One region of the Nocardia sp. NPDC046473 genome, then DNA from elsewhere that is predicted to be linked to it. Evidence: riboswitches for the same ligand, from Rfam matches in the RefSeq annotation. Region 1 holds a riboswitch; the other holds the start of a gene.
The links. Region 1 has a riboswitch for thiamine pyrophosphate ahead of thiC (phosphomethylpyrimidine synthase ThiC). Riboswitches for the same ligand answer to the same signal wherever they lie in the genome.
Positions count from the first base shown of each region.

Region 2: it holds a riboswitch for thiamine pyrophosphate, as region 1 does, so the genes downstream of both, ABZ942_RS12920 (cytosine permease) here and thiC (phosphomethylpyrimidine synthase ThiC) in region 1, are expected to answer to the same signal.

Region 1 covers NZ_JBEYZJ010000006.1:302,422-310,875, reverse strand. Annotated here, with positions in the region: gene ABZ942_RS22925 (TetR/AcrR family transcriptional regulator) at 1-479, shown strand, start outside; gene ABZ942_RS22920 (homogentisate 1,2-dioxygenase domain-containing protein) at 786-1,982, shown strand; gene fahA (fumarylacetoacetase) at 1,979-3,160, shown strand; gene ABZ942_RS22910 (TetR/AcrR family transcriptional regulator) at 3,226-3,915, opposite strand; gene ABZ942_RS22905 (lipase family protein) at 4,013-5,416, shown strand; TPP riboswitch at 5,548-5,656, shown strand; gene thiC (phosphomethylpyrimidine synthase ThiC) at 5,649-7,298, shown strand; gene ABZ942_RS22895 (hypothetical protein) at 7,359-8,222, opposite strand; gene ABZ942_RS22890 (LLM class flavin-dependent oxidoreductase) at 8,363-8,454, opposite strand, start outside.
Region 2 covers NZ_JBEYZJ010000003.1:603,224-611,677, reverse strand. Annotated here, with positions in the region: gene ABZ942_RS12945 (DUF1330 domain-containing protein) at 1-280, opposite strand, end outside; gene ABZ942_RS12940 (acetyl-CoA C-acetyltransferase) at 384-1,604, opposite strand; gene ABZ942_RS12935 (SGNH/GDSL hydrolase family protein) at 1,645-2,535, opposite strand; gene ABZ942_RS12930 (hypothetical protein) at 2,555-3,034, opposite strand; gene ABZ942_RS12925 (cystathionine beta-synthase) at 3,144-4,535, shown strand; gene ABZ942_RS12920 (cytosine permease) at 4,627-6,015, opposite strand; TPP riboswitch at 6,012-6,127, opposite strand; gene ABZ942_RS12915 (AbrB family transcriptional regulator) at 6,384-7,517, shown strand; gene ABZ942_RS12910 (DUF4254 domain-containing protein) at 7,610-8,098, opposite strand.

The DNA of each region.
Region 1 (8,454 bases):
TGAACGTGACCCGTCCGGTCGTCTACGCTTGCTTCGCCGATCGCGTCGAACTGATCGAGGCGCTCATCCAGCGCGAGGAAAGCTACCTGGTCGACGACCTGCTCGGGGTGATGCGGCGCCGCGACGTCGACGCGGGCGAGACCGTGTTCATCGAAGGCTTCCGGGCACTGCTGGAGAAGGCCGCCGCCCGGCCCGACGCCTGGCGCCTGCTCTACGGCAATCCCGATCCGGCCGTTGCGGATTCGTTCGGGCGCGGCCGCGCACTCGCCATCGAACGCTGCAGCGCCCTGCTGCGGCCGACGCTGCGCGCGTGGGGCACCGCGGACGCCGAGCGCAAACTGCCGGTGCTGGTGGAGCTTTGGGTATCGGCAGGTGAAGGGGCAGTGCGCAACCTGCTCTCGGACGAAGGCGCTTGGACACCACAGGATCTCGGCGCCTTCGTCGGCGCCGCCGTATACCGCGCGTTGCGCCACGCCTGAGCTCTCCCGCCTATTCACCGGCCAACAGTCACGTTGGCAACCGGCTGGATAGGAGAGCTGGGCCAATCCACTCCTGACGAGTTAGCCATGCGCTTTCGACATCAGTCGACCGGTCCGAGGTCAGCCGTCGTGTTTGACAAATCGTCGGCTACTAACCGAACAGCTAGTCGAAATGCCTCCCGATACTCCGATGTTCCGGCAGAATTCGCCCTGCCGGGGGCGGATTCCGCCACTGCGCCCGGTCGGCCATCACTACGATGGGGACTTAGTTGAACCAGGCCACAAGCCAGGCAAGGAGGTGCGGTCATGGCGTTCTACCGACAGGTAGGAGCGGTGCCGCCGAAACGGCATACCCAACATCGGGATGAACAGGGCCAGCTCTATTACGAGGAGCTGATGGGCGAGGAGGGCTTCTCCGGCGACTCGTCACTGCTGTACCACCGTGGGCTGCCGCCCGCGATCGTCGACTCGACGGTGTGGGAGCTGCCCGATCAATCGACCACCCCGAATCATCCACTGCGGCACCGACATCTGCGATTGCACGAGCTGTTCCCCGGCGATACACCCGCCAGGACCGACGCGGTGACCGGACGGCGCCTGCTGCTCGGCAACTCCGATGTGCGCATCTCCTATGTCGTGGCCAAGGGCGCGTCGCCGCTGTACCGCAACGCGATCGGCGACGAGCTGGTCTACGTGGAATCCGGCGCCGCCGTGCTCGAAACGGTCTTCGGCCCGGTGCCCGCGCGGCAGGGCGATCAGGTGCTCATTCCGCGCGCGACCACGCACCGCTGGCTGCCCACCGGCCCGGAACCCTTGCGCGCGTACGTGATCGAGGCGGCCAGCCACATCACCCCGCCGAAGCGGTACCTGTCGAAGTTCGGCCAGCTGCTCGAGCACGCGCCGTACTGCGAGCGCGACCTGCACGGCCCGGCCGAGACGCTGACCGCAACCGGCACCGACGTGGAGGTGCTGGTCAAGCACCGGCCCGGCGGCCAGGTCGTCGGCACCAGGCTGCTGTACGCCACCCACCCGTTCGACGTGGTCGGCTGGGACGGTTGCCTGTATCCGATCACCTTCAATATCAGCGACTTCGAGCCGATCACCGGCCGCATCCATCAGCCGCCGCCCGCCCATCAAGCCTTCGAGGGGATCAACTTCGTGGTGTGCAATTTCGTACCGCGCAAGGTGGACTACCACCCGCTGTCCGTCCCGGTGCCGTACTACCACTCCAACGTGGACTCCGACGAGATCATGTTCTACTGCGGCGGAAACTACGAGGCGCGCAAGGGATCCGGGATCGCGCAGGGCTCGGTGTCGGTGCACCCCGGCGGCTACGCGCACGGCCCGCAGCCCGGCGCTTACGAGCGCAGCATCGGGCTCGACTACTTCGACGAACTGGCGGTCATGGTCGACACCTTCCGACCACTGGAACTCGGCGAGGGCGCCCTCGCCTGCGAGGATCCGGCCTACGCCTGGACCTGGTCGGGTCGGGGGCCCGCGTGAAGACTCGTGTCGAGGTACCCGACGATTCACTGTTCGGCACCGACAACCTGCCCTACGGCGTGTTCGCGCCGGACGGCCAGAACTACCGCGTCGGAACGCGATTGGGCGATTCGGTCATCGATCTCGCTACCGCACTCGGCGACCCGGAATTCGCCGAACCGAGCCTGGCCGCCCTCATGGCGCAGGGCCCGCGCCGCTGGCGCGAGGTGCGCGAACGAGTCCGCGAGCTGGTCGACAATGAAATCGACAGTGCCGCAATACATGCGCTGCCCGAGGTGCGCCTCGGCCTGCCGGTGCCGATCGGCGACTACGTCGACTTCTACGCCAGCATCGACCACGCGACCAACCTCGGCCGCCTGTTCCGGCCGGACAGCGAACCGCTGCTGCCGAATTGGCGGCACCTGCCGGTCGGCTACCACGGTCGTGCGGGCACCGTGGTGGTGTCCGGCACCGAGGTGATCCGCCCCAATGGTCAGCGCCGAACAGATTCGGGCACACCGGATTTCGGACCATCCCGACGACTCGATATCGAGGCCGAACTCGGCTTCCTGGTCGGTGTCGGTTCCGAACTCGGCGATCCCGTCGAGACCGGCGAGTTCGCCGAGCGCGTCTTCGGCGTGGTGCTGGTCAACGACTGGTCCGCCCGCGACATCCAGGCCTGGGAGTACCAGCCGCTCGGCCCGTTCCTCGGCAAGTCCTTCGCGACCTCGATCGCACCGTGGGTCACGCCGCTGGCCGCGCTGGAACCCGCCCGGGTGCCGACGCCGGAGCAGACCCCCGAACCGCTGCCCTACCTGCAGGAGAAGGAGCCGTGGGGTCTCGACATCGACCTGACGGTGTCCTGGAACGGGGAGGCGGTGTCACACCCGCCCTTCTCCCGGATGTACTGGTCACCCGCGCAGATGCTGGCCCATCTCACCGCGAACGGCGCCATCACCCGCACCGGCGACCTGTACGCCTCCGGCACCATCTCCGGCCCGGAACCGGATCAGCGCGGTTCGTTCATCGAACTCTCTTGGGGCGGTAGCGAACCCGTACTGGTGAACGGCCAGCAGCGCACCTTCCTGGAGGACGGCGACGAGGTGGTCATCACCGCGTCCGCGCCGGGCGCCGATGTGCGACGCATCGGCCTCGGCGAGGTCAGGGGCCGTATCAGGCCCGCGCGCCTGCGCGGATAAGCAGGACAGCACAACGAAGCGAGTCGGGCCGATCAACTCGGCCCGACTCGCTTCGTTTCTGAAATCTATTGTCCCGCAACGGCTCCCCGGCCCGCGTAGACCACACCGATGAACCCGGTCAGGTCCTCGATGAGCAGGTCCTTGCCGTCGGGCGTGCCGCCGTCGTCGTGATGGTGCAGCCAGTCCGCGACGAGCTCGAACATGCCGCCGATGGCGGCCAGCGCCAACGCGAGCCGCGCCCGCTGCACACCGGGATCGCTCGCCGGTTCGCCGGACCACTCCCGGTCCAGAAAGGCCGCCGACCAGCGCCGGTTGCTGCGCCGAATCCGCTCCACCGTCGGCGAAATACCGCCCGCCTCACCGAAAGTCACCTTGGCCAAGCGCGGGTCGTCGGCGATGGCGTGCACGAACGCCGCGATCACCGGCGCGGCCCGCTGTGGCCAGGCCAGCTCGGCGGCCGCGACGGCGCCGGTGATCACCCGTTGCTGGATCTGCGCGGTGAGTTGTTCGAGCAGCGCGATGTAGCACGCTTCCTTGCTGTCGAAATGGTCGTAGAACCCCTTGGTTCCGACATAGGCGCGCTGGCAGATCTGCTCGATCGATGTTCCCGAATAGCTGTGCTCGGCAAACAGTTCGGTGGCCGCGTCGAGCAGCTGATTGCGCCGCTGGGCGCTGCGCTGTTCGGCGTCGAGGCCACGGATCCGGCGGCGCGCCGGCCCCTCGGCAGGCCGCGCGGCGGATTTGCTGCGGGTCATCCCTCGACCATAGCTCGATGGCGTTTAGAAAGAGTTCTTGTTAGTAACAGGTTCCCATGTTGTAATCGCTGTCACGCTGATGAGGAAGGACGCATAGGTGTCAGTGATCAATGGTGATCCGACCGGCCGCCCGCGGACCGGAAAACGTACGGTGGCCGTGTTGGTGACGATGGCGATCGCCATGGCCACCGTGCTGCTGAACGGCGCGGTCCAGCCCGCGCCCGCCGCCGCGGTGCCGCTCCCACACGAGGACTCGTTCTACCAACCGCCCGAAGGATTCGAAGCCCAGGCCCCCGGCGCGATTCTCCGCTCCCGGGAAGTGCACCTAGCGGTGCTGACCGCGCTGCCGCTGAATGTGCGTTCCTGGCAGCTGCTCTACCGCACCACCGATCTCAACGAACAGCCCACCGTCGCCGTCACCACGGTCATCCTGCCCGCGGGCGCGGATCCGAACCGCTCCCGGCCGCTGGTTTCGCTGCAGTTCTACTACGACAGCGCCAGCAACGACTGCTCGCCGTCGTATGTGCTGCAACAGGGTTCGGGCCTGGCCGGGCTCGAGGGCATCCACTCGCAGAGCGAACTGATCGCGATCGCCGGGCTGATCAGCCAGGGCTGGGCGATCTCGGTGCCAGACTACGAGGGCCTCGACGGTCACCTCACGGTGCCGAAGGAACCCGGATATATGACCCTCGACGGCATCCGCGCCGCCGAGGGTTTCCAGCCGCTCGGCCTGGACGGCACGAACACTCCGGTCGCCATGTGGGGCTACTCCGGCGGCGGCATGGGCTCCGGCTGGGCCGCCGAAATGCAGCCGACCTACGCACCCGAATTGAACGTCAAGGGCATCGCCCTCGGCGCGCCGACCTCGGATGTGGTGTCACTGCTGCACGTCAACGGGTCGATGTTCTCGTCGCTGATCGGCATCGGCATCTCCTCGCTGCGCAAGGCCTACCCGAAGTTCAAGGAGGCGGCCGATCGGTACCTGACGCCCGAGGGGCAGGCGCTGATGGACCGGACCGAGCGCACCTGCCTGCCGCGCAACGCGGTCACCCAGATGTTCGTCGACTACGGGCGGCTGCTGACCATTCCGATTCCCGACTTCCTGCAGGTTCCCGAAATCAAGGAAACCTTCGAGCAGACGGTGCTCGGCCGCAACATTCCGACCGCGCCGATCTTCCTGTACCAGGGCGTCTTCGACGAGGCGGTGCCGGTGTGGACGAATGACCGGCTGGATCAGCAGTGGTGTGCGGGCGGCGCGTCCGTCATCTACAAGCGCGATCACCTCAGCGAGCATCTGACCCTGCCGTCGCTCGGCATGGCCGACACGCTCAACTGGCTGAAGTCCCGGCTCGCGCCGAACGCAGCCGACCAGTTCGGCTGTCGCACCGACAACGTGGTGTCCATGTTGGCCGACTTCAACGCTCTGCTCACGCAGATCGAGATCAACCTGAACGCCACCTTCGGCGCACTGGGTTTCCCGATCGGCCCCCGCGAGCGCTGATCGCCCGCCCGTCGCCTGGCCCCTGACCGGATTGTCCGGTCAGGGGCCGGGCTTTTCGGATCCGCGGGCGGACCTCGTCCGATCATGGGGCGACCCACAGGATGTGGCTGTAGTCTCGGCCTGGAAAATTTCACACCGCCAACGGGGGCTCGCACCAGCGGGCTGAGAGGACGGCTAGGGCCGTCGACCGTATGAACCTGACCGGGTAATGCCGGCGTAGGGAGGAACAATCATGGCTACTGCTACGTCCAAAGACGGCTCCGAGATCATCGACACCGTCACCACCGGACCCATCGAAGGCAGTGTCAAGCACTACACCGAGGTGGACGGGCTGCGCATTCCTGTCCGTCGAGTCAACCTGACGAACGGTGAGCATTTCGACGTCTACGACACCTCCGGCCCGTACACCGACGACACAGCCCAGATCGACCTGGAGTCGGGCCTACCGAAATTGCGTGACACCTGGGCCAAGCCCGAGGTCGAAGGGCCACCGACCCAGCTCGCGCGGGCTCGGCAGGGCATCATCACGCCCGAGATGCGCTTCATCGCCGCTCGCGAAGGGGTGACACCGGAGCTGGTGCGCGATGAGGTCGCGCTCGGTCGCGCGGTGATTCCCGCCAACCACAAGCATCCGGAGCTGGAGCCGACCATTATCGGCAAGAAGTTCCTGGTGAAGATCAACGCGAACATCGGCAACTCGGCCGTCTCGTCGTCGATCGCCGAGGAGGTGGAGAAGATGGTGTGGGCGACCCGCTGGGGCGCGGACACCATCATGGACCTGTCCACCGGCAAGAACATCCACGAGACCCGCGAGTGGATCCTGCGCAACTCCCCCGTCCCGGTCGGCACCGTGCCGATCTATCAGGCGCTGGAGAAGGTGAACGGCGATCCGACCCAGCTCACCTGGGAGATCTACCGCGACACCGTGATCGAGCAGTGCGAGCAGGGCGTCGACTACATGACCGTGCACGCGGGCGTGCTGCTGCGCTATGTGCCGCTCACCGCCAAGCGGGTCACCGGCATCGTCTCGCGCGGCGGATCCATCATGGCCGCTTGGTGTTTGGCGCATCACCAGGAATCGTTCCTGTACACCAACTTCGCGGAGCTGTGCGAGATCCTGGCGAAGTACGACGTGACGTTCTCCCTCGGCGACGGTCTGCGGCCCGGCTCCATCGCCGACGCCAACGACGAGGCGCAGTTCGCCGAGCTGCGCACCCTCGGCGAGCTGACGAAGATCGCGAAATCCTTTGGCGTGCAGGTGATGATCGAGGGCCCGGGGCACGTGCCGATGCACAAGATCGTGGAGAACGTGCGGCTCGAGGAGGAGTTGTGCGAGGAGGCGCCGTTCTACACCCTCGGCCCGCTCGCCACCGATATCGCGCCCGCGTACGACCACATCACCTCGGCGATCGGCGCCGCGATCATCGCGCAGGCCGGCACGGCCATGCTCTGCTACGTCACGCCGAAGGAGCATCTCGGGCTGCCCAATCGGGACGACGTCAAGGTCGGCGTGATCACCTACAAGATCGCCGCGCACGCCGCCGACCTGGCCAAGGGGCACCCGCACGCGCAGGACCGGGACAACGAGTTGTCCAAGGCGCGTTTCGAATTCCGCTGGCGCGACCAGTTCGCGCTGTCGCTGGATCCGGACACGGCCAGGGAATACCACGACGAAACCCTGCCCGCCGAGCCCGCCAAAACCGCGCACTTCTGCTCCATGTGCGGGCCGAAGTTCTGCTCGATGCGCATCTCCGCGGACGTGCGCGAGTACGCCGCGCGCAACCAGCTCACCGATGTGGAGGCGATCGAGGCCGGGATGGCGGAGAAGTCCGCCGAGTTCGCCGACAGCGGGAACGCGGTCTACCTGCCGATCGTCACGTAGGTCGAGTTCGCCTGTCCAGCAACCTATCCGGCCCCCGCGCCTGCGGGGGCCGGATATGCGTTACCGGCGCATGATCTCGAGCAATGACTCGAGGTGGTCGGTGGGCACGACTTCCATCCGGTCGCCGCCGCCGCGGATGGTGGCGGCGATATCGATGGCAAATCGGTTGCGCCACCAGTAGATCGAGCGACTGACCGGCCTCGAATCGGTCTCGCCCGCGACAAGCAGTTGGGCGAGCAGGCTGGTGCCCGCGAAAACGGTGGGCCCGGTGATCGGATGGACCAGCAGGTGGGTATGACCCGGGATGACGAGCAGCGCGCCCCAGGGGCCGACGACCGGATAGTCATCGAGCCAGCGGACATGTGCGGTGACGAAATCCGAGGCACCGTAGAGCATGTGGATGTCGACGTCGTTCATGCCATCGATCTCGGCGGCCGTCAGATCGAGCCCGCCGTCGGCACGAGTGTTGCGCTCGGCGATCTCGAACAGATCGGATTCCGTTGCACCCCAACGTTGTACGTTGGCGTAGGTCACCGGCGTCACGATGTCGCCGAAATCGATCAGTACCCGTTGCAGCAGGCCGGGCGCGACCAATCGCCGCACATCGTTGATCAGGCCTTTCGTGCGCGCCGAACAGAGCCGCGTTCGCAAGAGCGTCCGCACGGACTCCAGTCGAGACGTATCGAGGTGCCCTGCGGCAAGGTCGGCGATCTGCATATCCAACCGATCACCGACCAGGTTCGCCCAGAGTTGCCGTGGCGCCCGGGCGACCCGACGCTCCAGCCGAGTACACGGCAGCACGATCCGACCGGCCCCGCGCCCCGAAAGCACGAACTCGCCATCGGATTCCGCACACCCGTACCCATGCCGCACCGCAACCTCGTTGACCAGTAACTTCAACAGACCCGAGGACGACTCGCGCATAACCCCTCGCTCTCGTCCGATACCCACTAGGTCCAGTGTATCGAACATATGTTCGAGAGTGCGCGAATCTCCTGCACCTACGCGACCGAATCAGCGCGTTCTGACCGGCACCGGTCGCTGGTGCCGACTACGCCCTGCCGTCACACGAGCTGCGCGACGACAGGAGCGAACCTTTCGGCCATGTCGGCACCGAAGATGAAGTAGGAGAAGCCGATCTCCTCTCGTCGGCGTT
Region 2 (8,454 bases), on a different contig from region 1:
GCAGCGGGAGGATCTCGCGATACGCGGGCGAGTCGTACCAGCCCTGTGCCGCAGCGGAATCCGGGAACTCGATCACGATGACATTGCCGTTCGCCGGCCCCTCCAACACGGTCTGCTTGCCGCCGTGCACGATGAACTTCCCACCGAACGGCGCCAGCGTCGCGTCGATCCGCTGGAGGTACTCGACGATCTCGGCATTGACGTCGACGTCGTGCAGGTGGGCGATCGCGTAGGCGGGCATTGCGGACTCCTGAGCTGTTGTTGCGTTGACGTTCTTCATCTTTGACGTTCCAGGTAGCGAAAGCGATTACCTGACAGGTAAAGCCACAGACGAGAAAGGGCGGTCACCGGAAACTGGTGACCGCCCTTACGTATTACCTATCTCAGCTGAGGCGCTCGATAACCATCGCCATGCCCTGGCCGCCGCCGACGCACATGGTCTCCAGACCGAACTGCTTGTCGTGGGTCTGCAGGTTGTTGATCAGCGTGGTGGTGATGCGCGCACCGGTCATGCCGAACGGGTGGCCCAGCGCGATGGCACCGCCGGAGACGTTCAGCTTGTCCTCGTCGATCTTCAACTCGCGGGCCGAGCCGAGCACCTGCACCGCGAACGCCTCGTTGATCTCGACCAGGTCGATATCGTCGATCGACTTGCCCGCCAACGCGAGTGCGCGCTTGCACGCCTCGATCGGGCCGAGGCCCATGATCTCGGGCGACAGGCCGGAGACGCCGGTGGACACGATGCGGGCCAGCGGGGTCAGGCCGAGCTCCTTGGCCTTGGAGTCGCTCATGATGACCAGCGCTGCGGCGCCGTCGTTGAGCGGACAGCAGTTGCCCGCGGTGACGGTGCCGTCCGGGCGGAACACCGGCTTCAGCTTGCTGACCGCCTCGTAGGTGACGCCGGCGCGCGGGCCGTCGTCCTTGGACACGATGGACCCGTCGGGCAGCGTGACCGGGGTGATCTCGCGCTCGAAGAAGCCGTTCTTGATCGCTTCCTCGGCCCGGTTCTGTGACCGGACGCCCCAGCGGTCCTGCTCCTCGCGGGTGATGCCGGTGAAGCCGGCGACGTTCTCCGCGGTCTGGCCCATCGCGATGTAGGCGTCGGGGATCAGGCCGTCCTCGCGCGGGTCGTGCCAGATGCCCGCGCCGCCCTCGGCGGTCTTCGCGGTGCGCGCCTGCGCCTCGGCGAAGAGTTCGTTCTGGGTGTTCGGCCAGCTGTCGGCGGAACCGTTCTTGTACCGGGACACGGTCTCGACGCCCGCGGAGATGAACGCGTGCCCCTCGCCGGCCTTGATCGCGTGGAAGGCCATCCGGGTGGACTGCAGCGACGACGCGCAGTAGCGGTGCACGGTGGTGCCCGGCACGAAGTCGTAGCCGAGCTGGACCGCGACGATACGGCCCAGGTTGAAGCCGGACTCGCCACCGGGAGAACCGCAGCCGAGGATCAGGTCATCGATCTGGGCGGGGTCCAGGGCGGGCACCTTGTCGAGCGCCGCGCGGACGATCTGGGTGGTCAGGTCGTCGGGCCGCATGTCGACCAGCGATCCCTTGGCCGCCCGGCCGATGGGGGAGCGGGCGGTCGAGACGATGACAGCCTCAGGCATGAGGACTCCTTTGTCGGAAGGAACGTGCGAACCGCTGTTGTTACTCGCGGGTTCCTATCGAATCTACGTCGCGCCCCGGTGAACGGGAACCGGGGGTCGCCTCGGCCAGCGCCTCGAGCAGGACCGGAAGAAGTTGCGCGGCGGCGAGTTCGTAACCGGCCGCCGAGGGATGGAAACCGTCGGCGGAGAACAGGAGTTCGGGTTGGGCCCGGAATTCCGGCGCGAGCAGATAGCCCATCGGCACCGGACGGCCGCCCGCGACGCTGGTGGCCACCGTTTGCGCACGAGCCAGCCGGACGCTCCAGTTGTGCACCACCGTGCGCAGCGGCTGCGGAATCGCGGTCACCGTGCCGAGATTCGGGCAGGTGCCGACCACGACCACGCTGTCGGCCATCCGCAGTCGGGCGACCGCGGCGGCCAGCCTGCGGGCGGAGGCGCGGACCGAGTGCTTCTTGGTGATGTCGTTGGCGCCGATGAGGATGATCGCGGCGTCCGGCGGCGGCCCGGCCACGAACATGGCGTCCACCTGACCGGACAGCCCCTTGGAGGTGGCGCCGGAAATCGCCTTGGTGCTCAATCGGATTCGCTGGTCCGTGGCGAGGGCGAGGCCACGGGCCAGGCGCACGCCGGGCACTTCGTCGGCGACCAGGCAGCCGACACCGGCCGCGGTGGAATCGCCGAAGACCATCAGGTGCAGATCCGCCTGCTTACCGGAGCGCCAGCGTTCTGGTGCCAGGCAGCCCGCCGTGTAGATGCCGTCTGCTTCAGGGGGTTTCGAGGTGTCGCGGCCGATGACGCCGCGCGCCGCGCCGGCCTGCGCCATCAACAGTCGAGAGGTCGCCCACCATGCGGCGCCGGTTCCGGATCCGGCCAGGACTGTTGCGGCACCGGTCACCGCGGCGGTACGCCAGCCGATGCGTGGTGCGCTCACAAAACAAAATGTACCGACTTTATGCAGGCGGGGCAGCAGGAGCGGGAACGTCGAACCAACCGTGCGCCGGAATACTCGCCGCGTCGGTGGTGACAGTGACCTCGACATGGCCCGGGCCGGTGTCCTGGAACAGCGCGTACTGGATGCTGCCGTAGAGGCCGGTCACGATGGTGTCCTCGTACCGGCCTGCCGCGCCGGTGGTGGTGTTGCGCCAGTCCACCATGGTGTGCACCTCGCACAGCGGGGCCAGCGGATAGTCGCCGTCGCCGATGCCGACGACCGGGAGCGCGCGCATATTGATAATGGCCCGGCCCGGCCACGCTGGGCTGACATCGGCCCAGGTGCGCACGGTCGTCCCGCACAGGCCACCGTGCGCCATGGTGAGCACCTGCGGGAATTCGACGGTGACTGCGTTCGCCTGCGCGCCCGGTCCGACCAGCGCGGCCAGTGCCGCTCCGGCCAGCACAACGCCGGCCCTGGCGATGTTCGGCTGCTCCATGGTTCGGATCCTAAATGGGTGTTTGCCCGATTCCCGGTTTGTCGGGCCGGACGGCCTTGCGCGTGGCGTGCGCCAACTCACACCGGGTCCATCTGGAACTATGGGGCGCATGCGCATCGCCGACCATGTCGTGGACCTCATCGGCAATACGCCGCTGGTCCGGTTGAACTCTGTTGTAGGACCGAATACCGGACTGGTAGCGGCCAAGATCGAATATCTGAATCCGGGTGGTAGCTCCAAGGATCGGATCGCGGTGAAGATGATCGACGCGGCCGAGAAGTCCGGGCAGCTGAAGCCCGGCGGCACCATCGTCGAACCCACCTCGGGCAATACCGGTGTCGGCCTGGCGCTGGTCGCCCAGCAGCGCGGCTACCACTGCGTGTTCGTCTGCCCGGACAAGGTCAGCGAGGACAAGCGCAATGTGTTGCGCGCGTACGGCGCCGAGGTTGTCGTGTGCCCGACCGCCGTCGCACCGGAGGACCCGGCCAGCTACTACAGCGTCTCCAACCGTCTGGTCGGTGAGATCGACGGCGCGTGGAAGCCGGACCAGTACTCCAACCCCGGCGGCCCGGACAGCCACTACGAGACGACCGGTCCGGAGATCTGGCGCGACACCGAGGGCAAGGTCACCCACTTCGTCGCGGGCGTCGGCACCGGCGGCACCATCACCGGTGTCGGCCGCTACCTCAAAGAGGTGTCCGGCGGCAAGGTCAAGATCATCGGCGCCGACCCGGAAGGCTCGGTGTACTCCGGCGGCACCGGACGGCCGTACCTGGTCGAGGGGGTCGGCGAAGACTTCTGGCCGTCCGCCTACGACCCGGCGATCCCGGACGAGATCATCGCGGTCTCCGACGCGGACTCCTTCGACATGACCCGGCGCCTGGCCCGCGAGGAAGGGCTGCTGGTCGGCGGCTCCTGCGGCATGGCCGTGGTCGCGGCCATCGAGATCGCCAAGCGCGACCCGGACGCGGTCGTGGTGGTGCTGCTGCCCGACGGCGGCCGCGGCTACCTGTCGAAGATCTTCAACGACCAGTGGATGAGCTCCTATGGCTTCCTGCGCGAGCGCCTCGACGGCAGTACCGTCGAGCCGATGGTCGGCGACGTGTTGCGCGGCAAGTCCGGCGAACTGCCCGACCTGGTGCACACCCATCCGTCGGAGACCCTGCGCGACGCCATCGAAATCCTGCGCGAATACGGGGTTTCGCAGATGCCGGTGGTCGGCGCGGAACCGCCGGTGATGGCGGGCGAGGTCGCGGGCAGCGTCTCGGAACGTGATCTGCTCTCGGCGGTGTTCGAAGGCCGTGCGCACCTGACCGATCCGGTCGGCAAGCACATGAGCCCGTCGTTCCCGCTGATCGGCGCGGGCGAACCGATCTCCGCCGCGACCAAGGCGCTGTCGGACACCGACGCGTTGATGGTCGTCGAGGAGGGCAAGCCCGTCGGCGTCATCACCCGGCACGACCTGCTCGGCTTCCTGAGCGTAGGCACACTAGGCCACTGAGCTGAATTCCGGCACGCCTCTTAGCTTTCGGCGCACTGTCAGCTCGGATTCGATCCGAGCTGACAGTGCGCCGATTTCGTGATCGAGGCGGTTAGGCGGGGTTGTCGTTCGTGACGCGATCTTGTCGCAGCGTCGAGACCCGGCCGACGGCCCACGCGACCAGCAGTGCGGCGAGGAACGAGAGCAAGGACGCACTCATCCACGCCTGCTTGGTGAAGTGCAGCTCCTCCTGCACGTTCACCCAGAAGTCGGTCCATACACCGGCGTCGCCCGGGTTGATGAGTTGGTAGACCGAGAGTCCGGCCAGCCAGGCGACGATCATGCCCCAGCGTGGTGGGGCGTCGTCGGCGGTGTTCCATTCGCCCTTCGCGCGCAGGAAGAAGTCGGCGACGAGCACGCCGAGCAGCGGCACGAACACCGAACCGATCAGGCCGAGGAAGCCGAAGTAGTTGGCCATGTTCAGCTGCAGCGCGAGCACGGTGATCAGCAGGCCGAGGCCGATCGACAGGATGCGCCGGTCGATGCGCGGGGCGAGGTTCTGGATCGAGACGGCGGTGGAGTACACGTTGGCGAACGACTGGTCGGCCTCGCGCAACACGAAGACGAAGAAGAACAGCCCGCCGAGACTGACCTGCAGGAACGGCGAATACTGGCCGTCGCCGGTGGCGCGGGCCAGCGCGAACAAGCCGAGCGTGTAGGCCACGATCTGCGTGACCGCATACGCTCCGCTGGCCGCGCCGAACGCCGTGCCGGTGCTGCGCGAGTGCCGGGTGTAATCGGCGGCGACCGGCACCCAGGAGATCGACACCGCGAGCGCCGCGTCGGTGGCGATCCAGAAGAGGTTCCAGTCCGCGCCGAACGGGCCGCTGCCGTGCGGGCCGGGGTTTGCCGACAGGTCGGGCAGACCGGTACGGAAGAACTGGATGTAGAACCAGATCAGCGCGATCACCACGCCGACCGTGACGAACCGGCGCAGCATCCGCACCGAGCCCAGCGGCCAGATGGTCAGGACCGTGGTGAGCACCCCGGCCGCCACCACATAGAGCCAGTGCGGACCGCCACCGAACAGCTCGTCGGCCGCGTCGCCGATGACGATCAATTCGAAGGTGCCCCAGCCGATCAGCTGGGCGATGTTCAAAACGGTTGGCAGATAACTGAGTTTCGCGCCGAACAGGCCGCGCAACAGCACCATCGCCGGCTTGCCGGTCTTCGCGCCGGGCACGGCCGCCAAGCCGAGCATCAGACCGCCGACGACGGTGCCGACGATCATCGCGAGGATGCCCGCGGAGATGGAGATCTGCGGTGCGCCGTCGGAATTCGGCGCGAGCACGGTGTACGCGCCGGAGAAGGCGATGAGGCTGACACCCAGGTTTGCCCAGAATGCGCTCTGGTCCCAGAAGGACAGCACCTTCGGGGCGGGCTCGTCGAGGGTGAAGGGGGCCTCGTGCCGTTCGGAGTTGTGCAGGGTCGATGAAGACATGCCCGAAACGCTCTTCCTACGCCGGCATTACCCGGACAGGTTCATGCGGTCGGCGAAGCGCTGGGGTCCGCCCTCTCAGCCCGGCCTTGCCCGAGCTCCCGCGGTGGGGGTGGTTCGGGCGAATAGTACACGCGGCCGCTCGGCGGTCCGTGCGATCCGCAAGGCCGGACCGGGTGAACAGTGGTGAGCTGCGGGTTCGCTCGAGTTGCTACCGTGGAGATCGAGTAGAGTGCGAAAACCTGCGTGACTTAGGAAATGTCCGCTCTGAACAGGTAATCGACTTCCTGCGTCCGGGATCACACCGTCCGTTAACCCTGATAACGGAGTCGTTACTGTTTGTTCATTAGCTGGGGCAAGGATTACTAGGTATGACTCGGAGGCAAGTGATCGGTTGGGTAGCTCTGCTGGCCTCGGTGCTTGCCGGGGCGGAGTTACTCGATCGAGTGCATTTTCCCGCACCGCAGATGATCCTGGCGATCGTCGTCGGCGGCGCCCTGGCGTTGGCCGGGAAGTTGCCCGCGCCGATGCCTCGGCAACTGTCCTGCGGCGTGCAGTCCATGCTCGGCGTGTTGATGGGCAGTTATCTGGAGATCTCGCTGCTGTCCAGCATCGGGTTGGCGCTGATCCCGGTGCTCGCGGTGACGGTGGCGACGCTGCTGATCAGCCTGCTGGTCGCGGTGGTGTTCGCCCGCTTCGCCCACGTGGAATTGCCGACCGCGACGCTCGGCCTGCTGGCGGGCGGTTCCGCGGCGGTGGTGGCGGTGGCCGACGATATGGACGCCGATCCGCGCCAGGTGGCATTCATGCAGTACCTGCGGGTCGCGCTGGTCGCGGTGAGCGCGCCCGCCCTCGGCGCCCTGCTCAGCAACAGCGGCGACAGCCTGAGCAGCGGACACGCGACGCTCGGCGCCTCGGTCACCAATCCCGACCTGCCGTTCTGGATGATCGTCGGCCGTGGTGATCAGGTCGCCGGGTTGTCCATCGCGGTCATGCTGTGCGTCGTCGGCACCAAGCTCGGCAAGCGGTTCAATCTGCCGAGCCCCGCGCTGATCGGGCCGATGCTGATGACCGCGGTGCTCACCGCGCTCGGCGTGAGCCACGGGTACGCGCCGACGAACCTGTTCAAGGATCTGCTGTTCGTGCTCATCGGCTTCGAGGTCGGCACCCGCTTCACCCGAACCGTCGTCCGCGAGATGGCACGGATGATTCCCGGCATGACGGTCACCATCGTCGCGCTGTCGGCCATCGTCGCCGGTCTGGCCTTCGCGGTCGCCACCTTCGTCGACCTCGAGCTGTCCGACATCTACCTGGCCACCACGCCCGGCGGTATCAACGCCGTGCTGGCCACCGCCGAGTCGATGGACGCCAACCTCCCGCTGATCACCTGCGTACAGAGCATGCGCCTGCTGTTGATGGTGCTGATGCTGCCGTTGCTGGCCAAGGGGATGCGCTGGTTCTCGGCGCGGCAACTGTCCATGCGGGAACCCGAACTAGCGGTCTGACCCGGCCTGCGCGGACACTATCCGGCCGGGCGCCCGCCGTTCTCCTCGTTCGACGCGAAGATTGTCCGACAAGGCCGGATGCCCCTGCGCCACTAGGCTTTTCGCACCGCACCCACAATGAGATCCGTCCACTCGTCCGCCAACGAGGCCAGCCGATACCACGCCGCGTGCACCCGGACATCGGACACTTTCTCGGCGGTGTGCAGCAGATAGCTCGCGTGCGCGTGGGCCGCGGCCATGCGGTCGACCGTGGCGCCGAGCGATCCGGTGCGTAGGTGCTCGGTGCAACTGCGGCGCGGCAGCTGGGTGGCCACCCAGGTATCGATGGCGGCGACCAATTCGGCACGGCGGCAATCGATTCCGGCGGCGGCGAGCGGATTGCCGCGGCGCTGCCGATGCAGGATGGCCAGCTTGCGGGCCCAGCCGATCAGCGGATGCTCGGCGTTCGGATCACCGCCGCGGCTACCGAAGGCGGCGACCAGTTCCCGTTGATCCGGCAGCGACCGAGCGGTGCCTCCGGTGGCGGGCAGCGCGCGATCACGCACGAACATCGCGGGCTCCCGGCGGCTGGTGATTCGCATCAGGGCAGGGGACCAACCATCGATCGATGAGGTCGGCTGACAAGGTCTTCATCGTGCACCTCCGGGTGACGTCAGGCGGGAGGCATTGCCCTGATGCCGAATCCGAGATAACAGTGCGCCTCTTACCTCGGCGTGTCGGTGACATCGAGATGGCACTGTGATGACAGGTCGTAACAATCTTCTCCTCATCGCGTGGTACGGGGTTGTGAGGAAGACCGACCAGTCGGGGTGGCCGCAGTCGAGAGTACGTCCTCCGGTTACGGATCGAGCGAGCGGTCGCGCCGAAAGCCGCAATGTGGCAAATTATCTGCAAACGGAAGGTTCGAGTTATGTGGCCGGGGTATAACCGGCGTTGA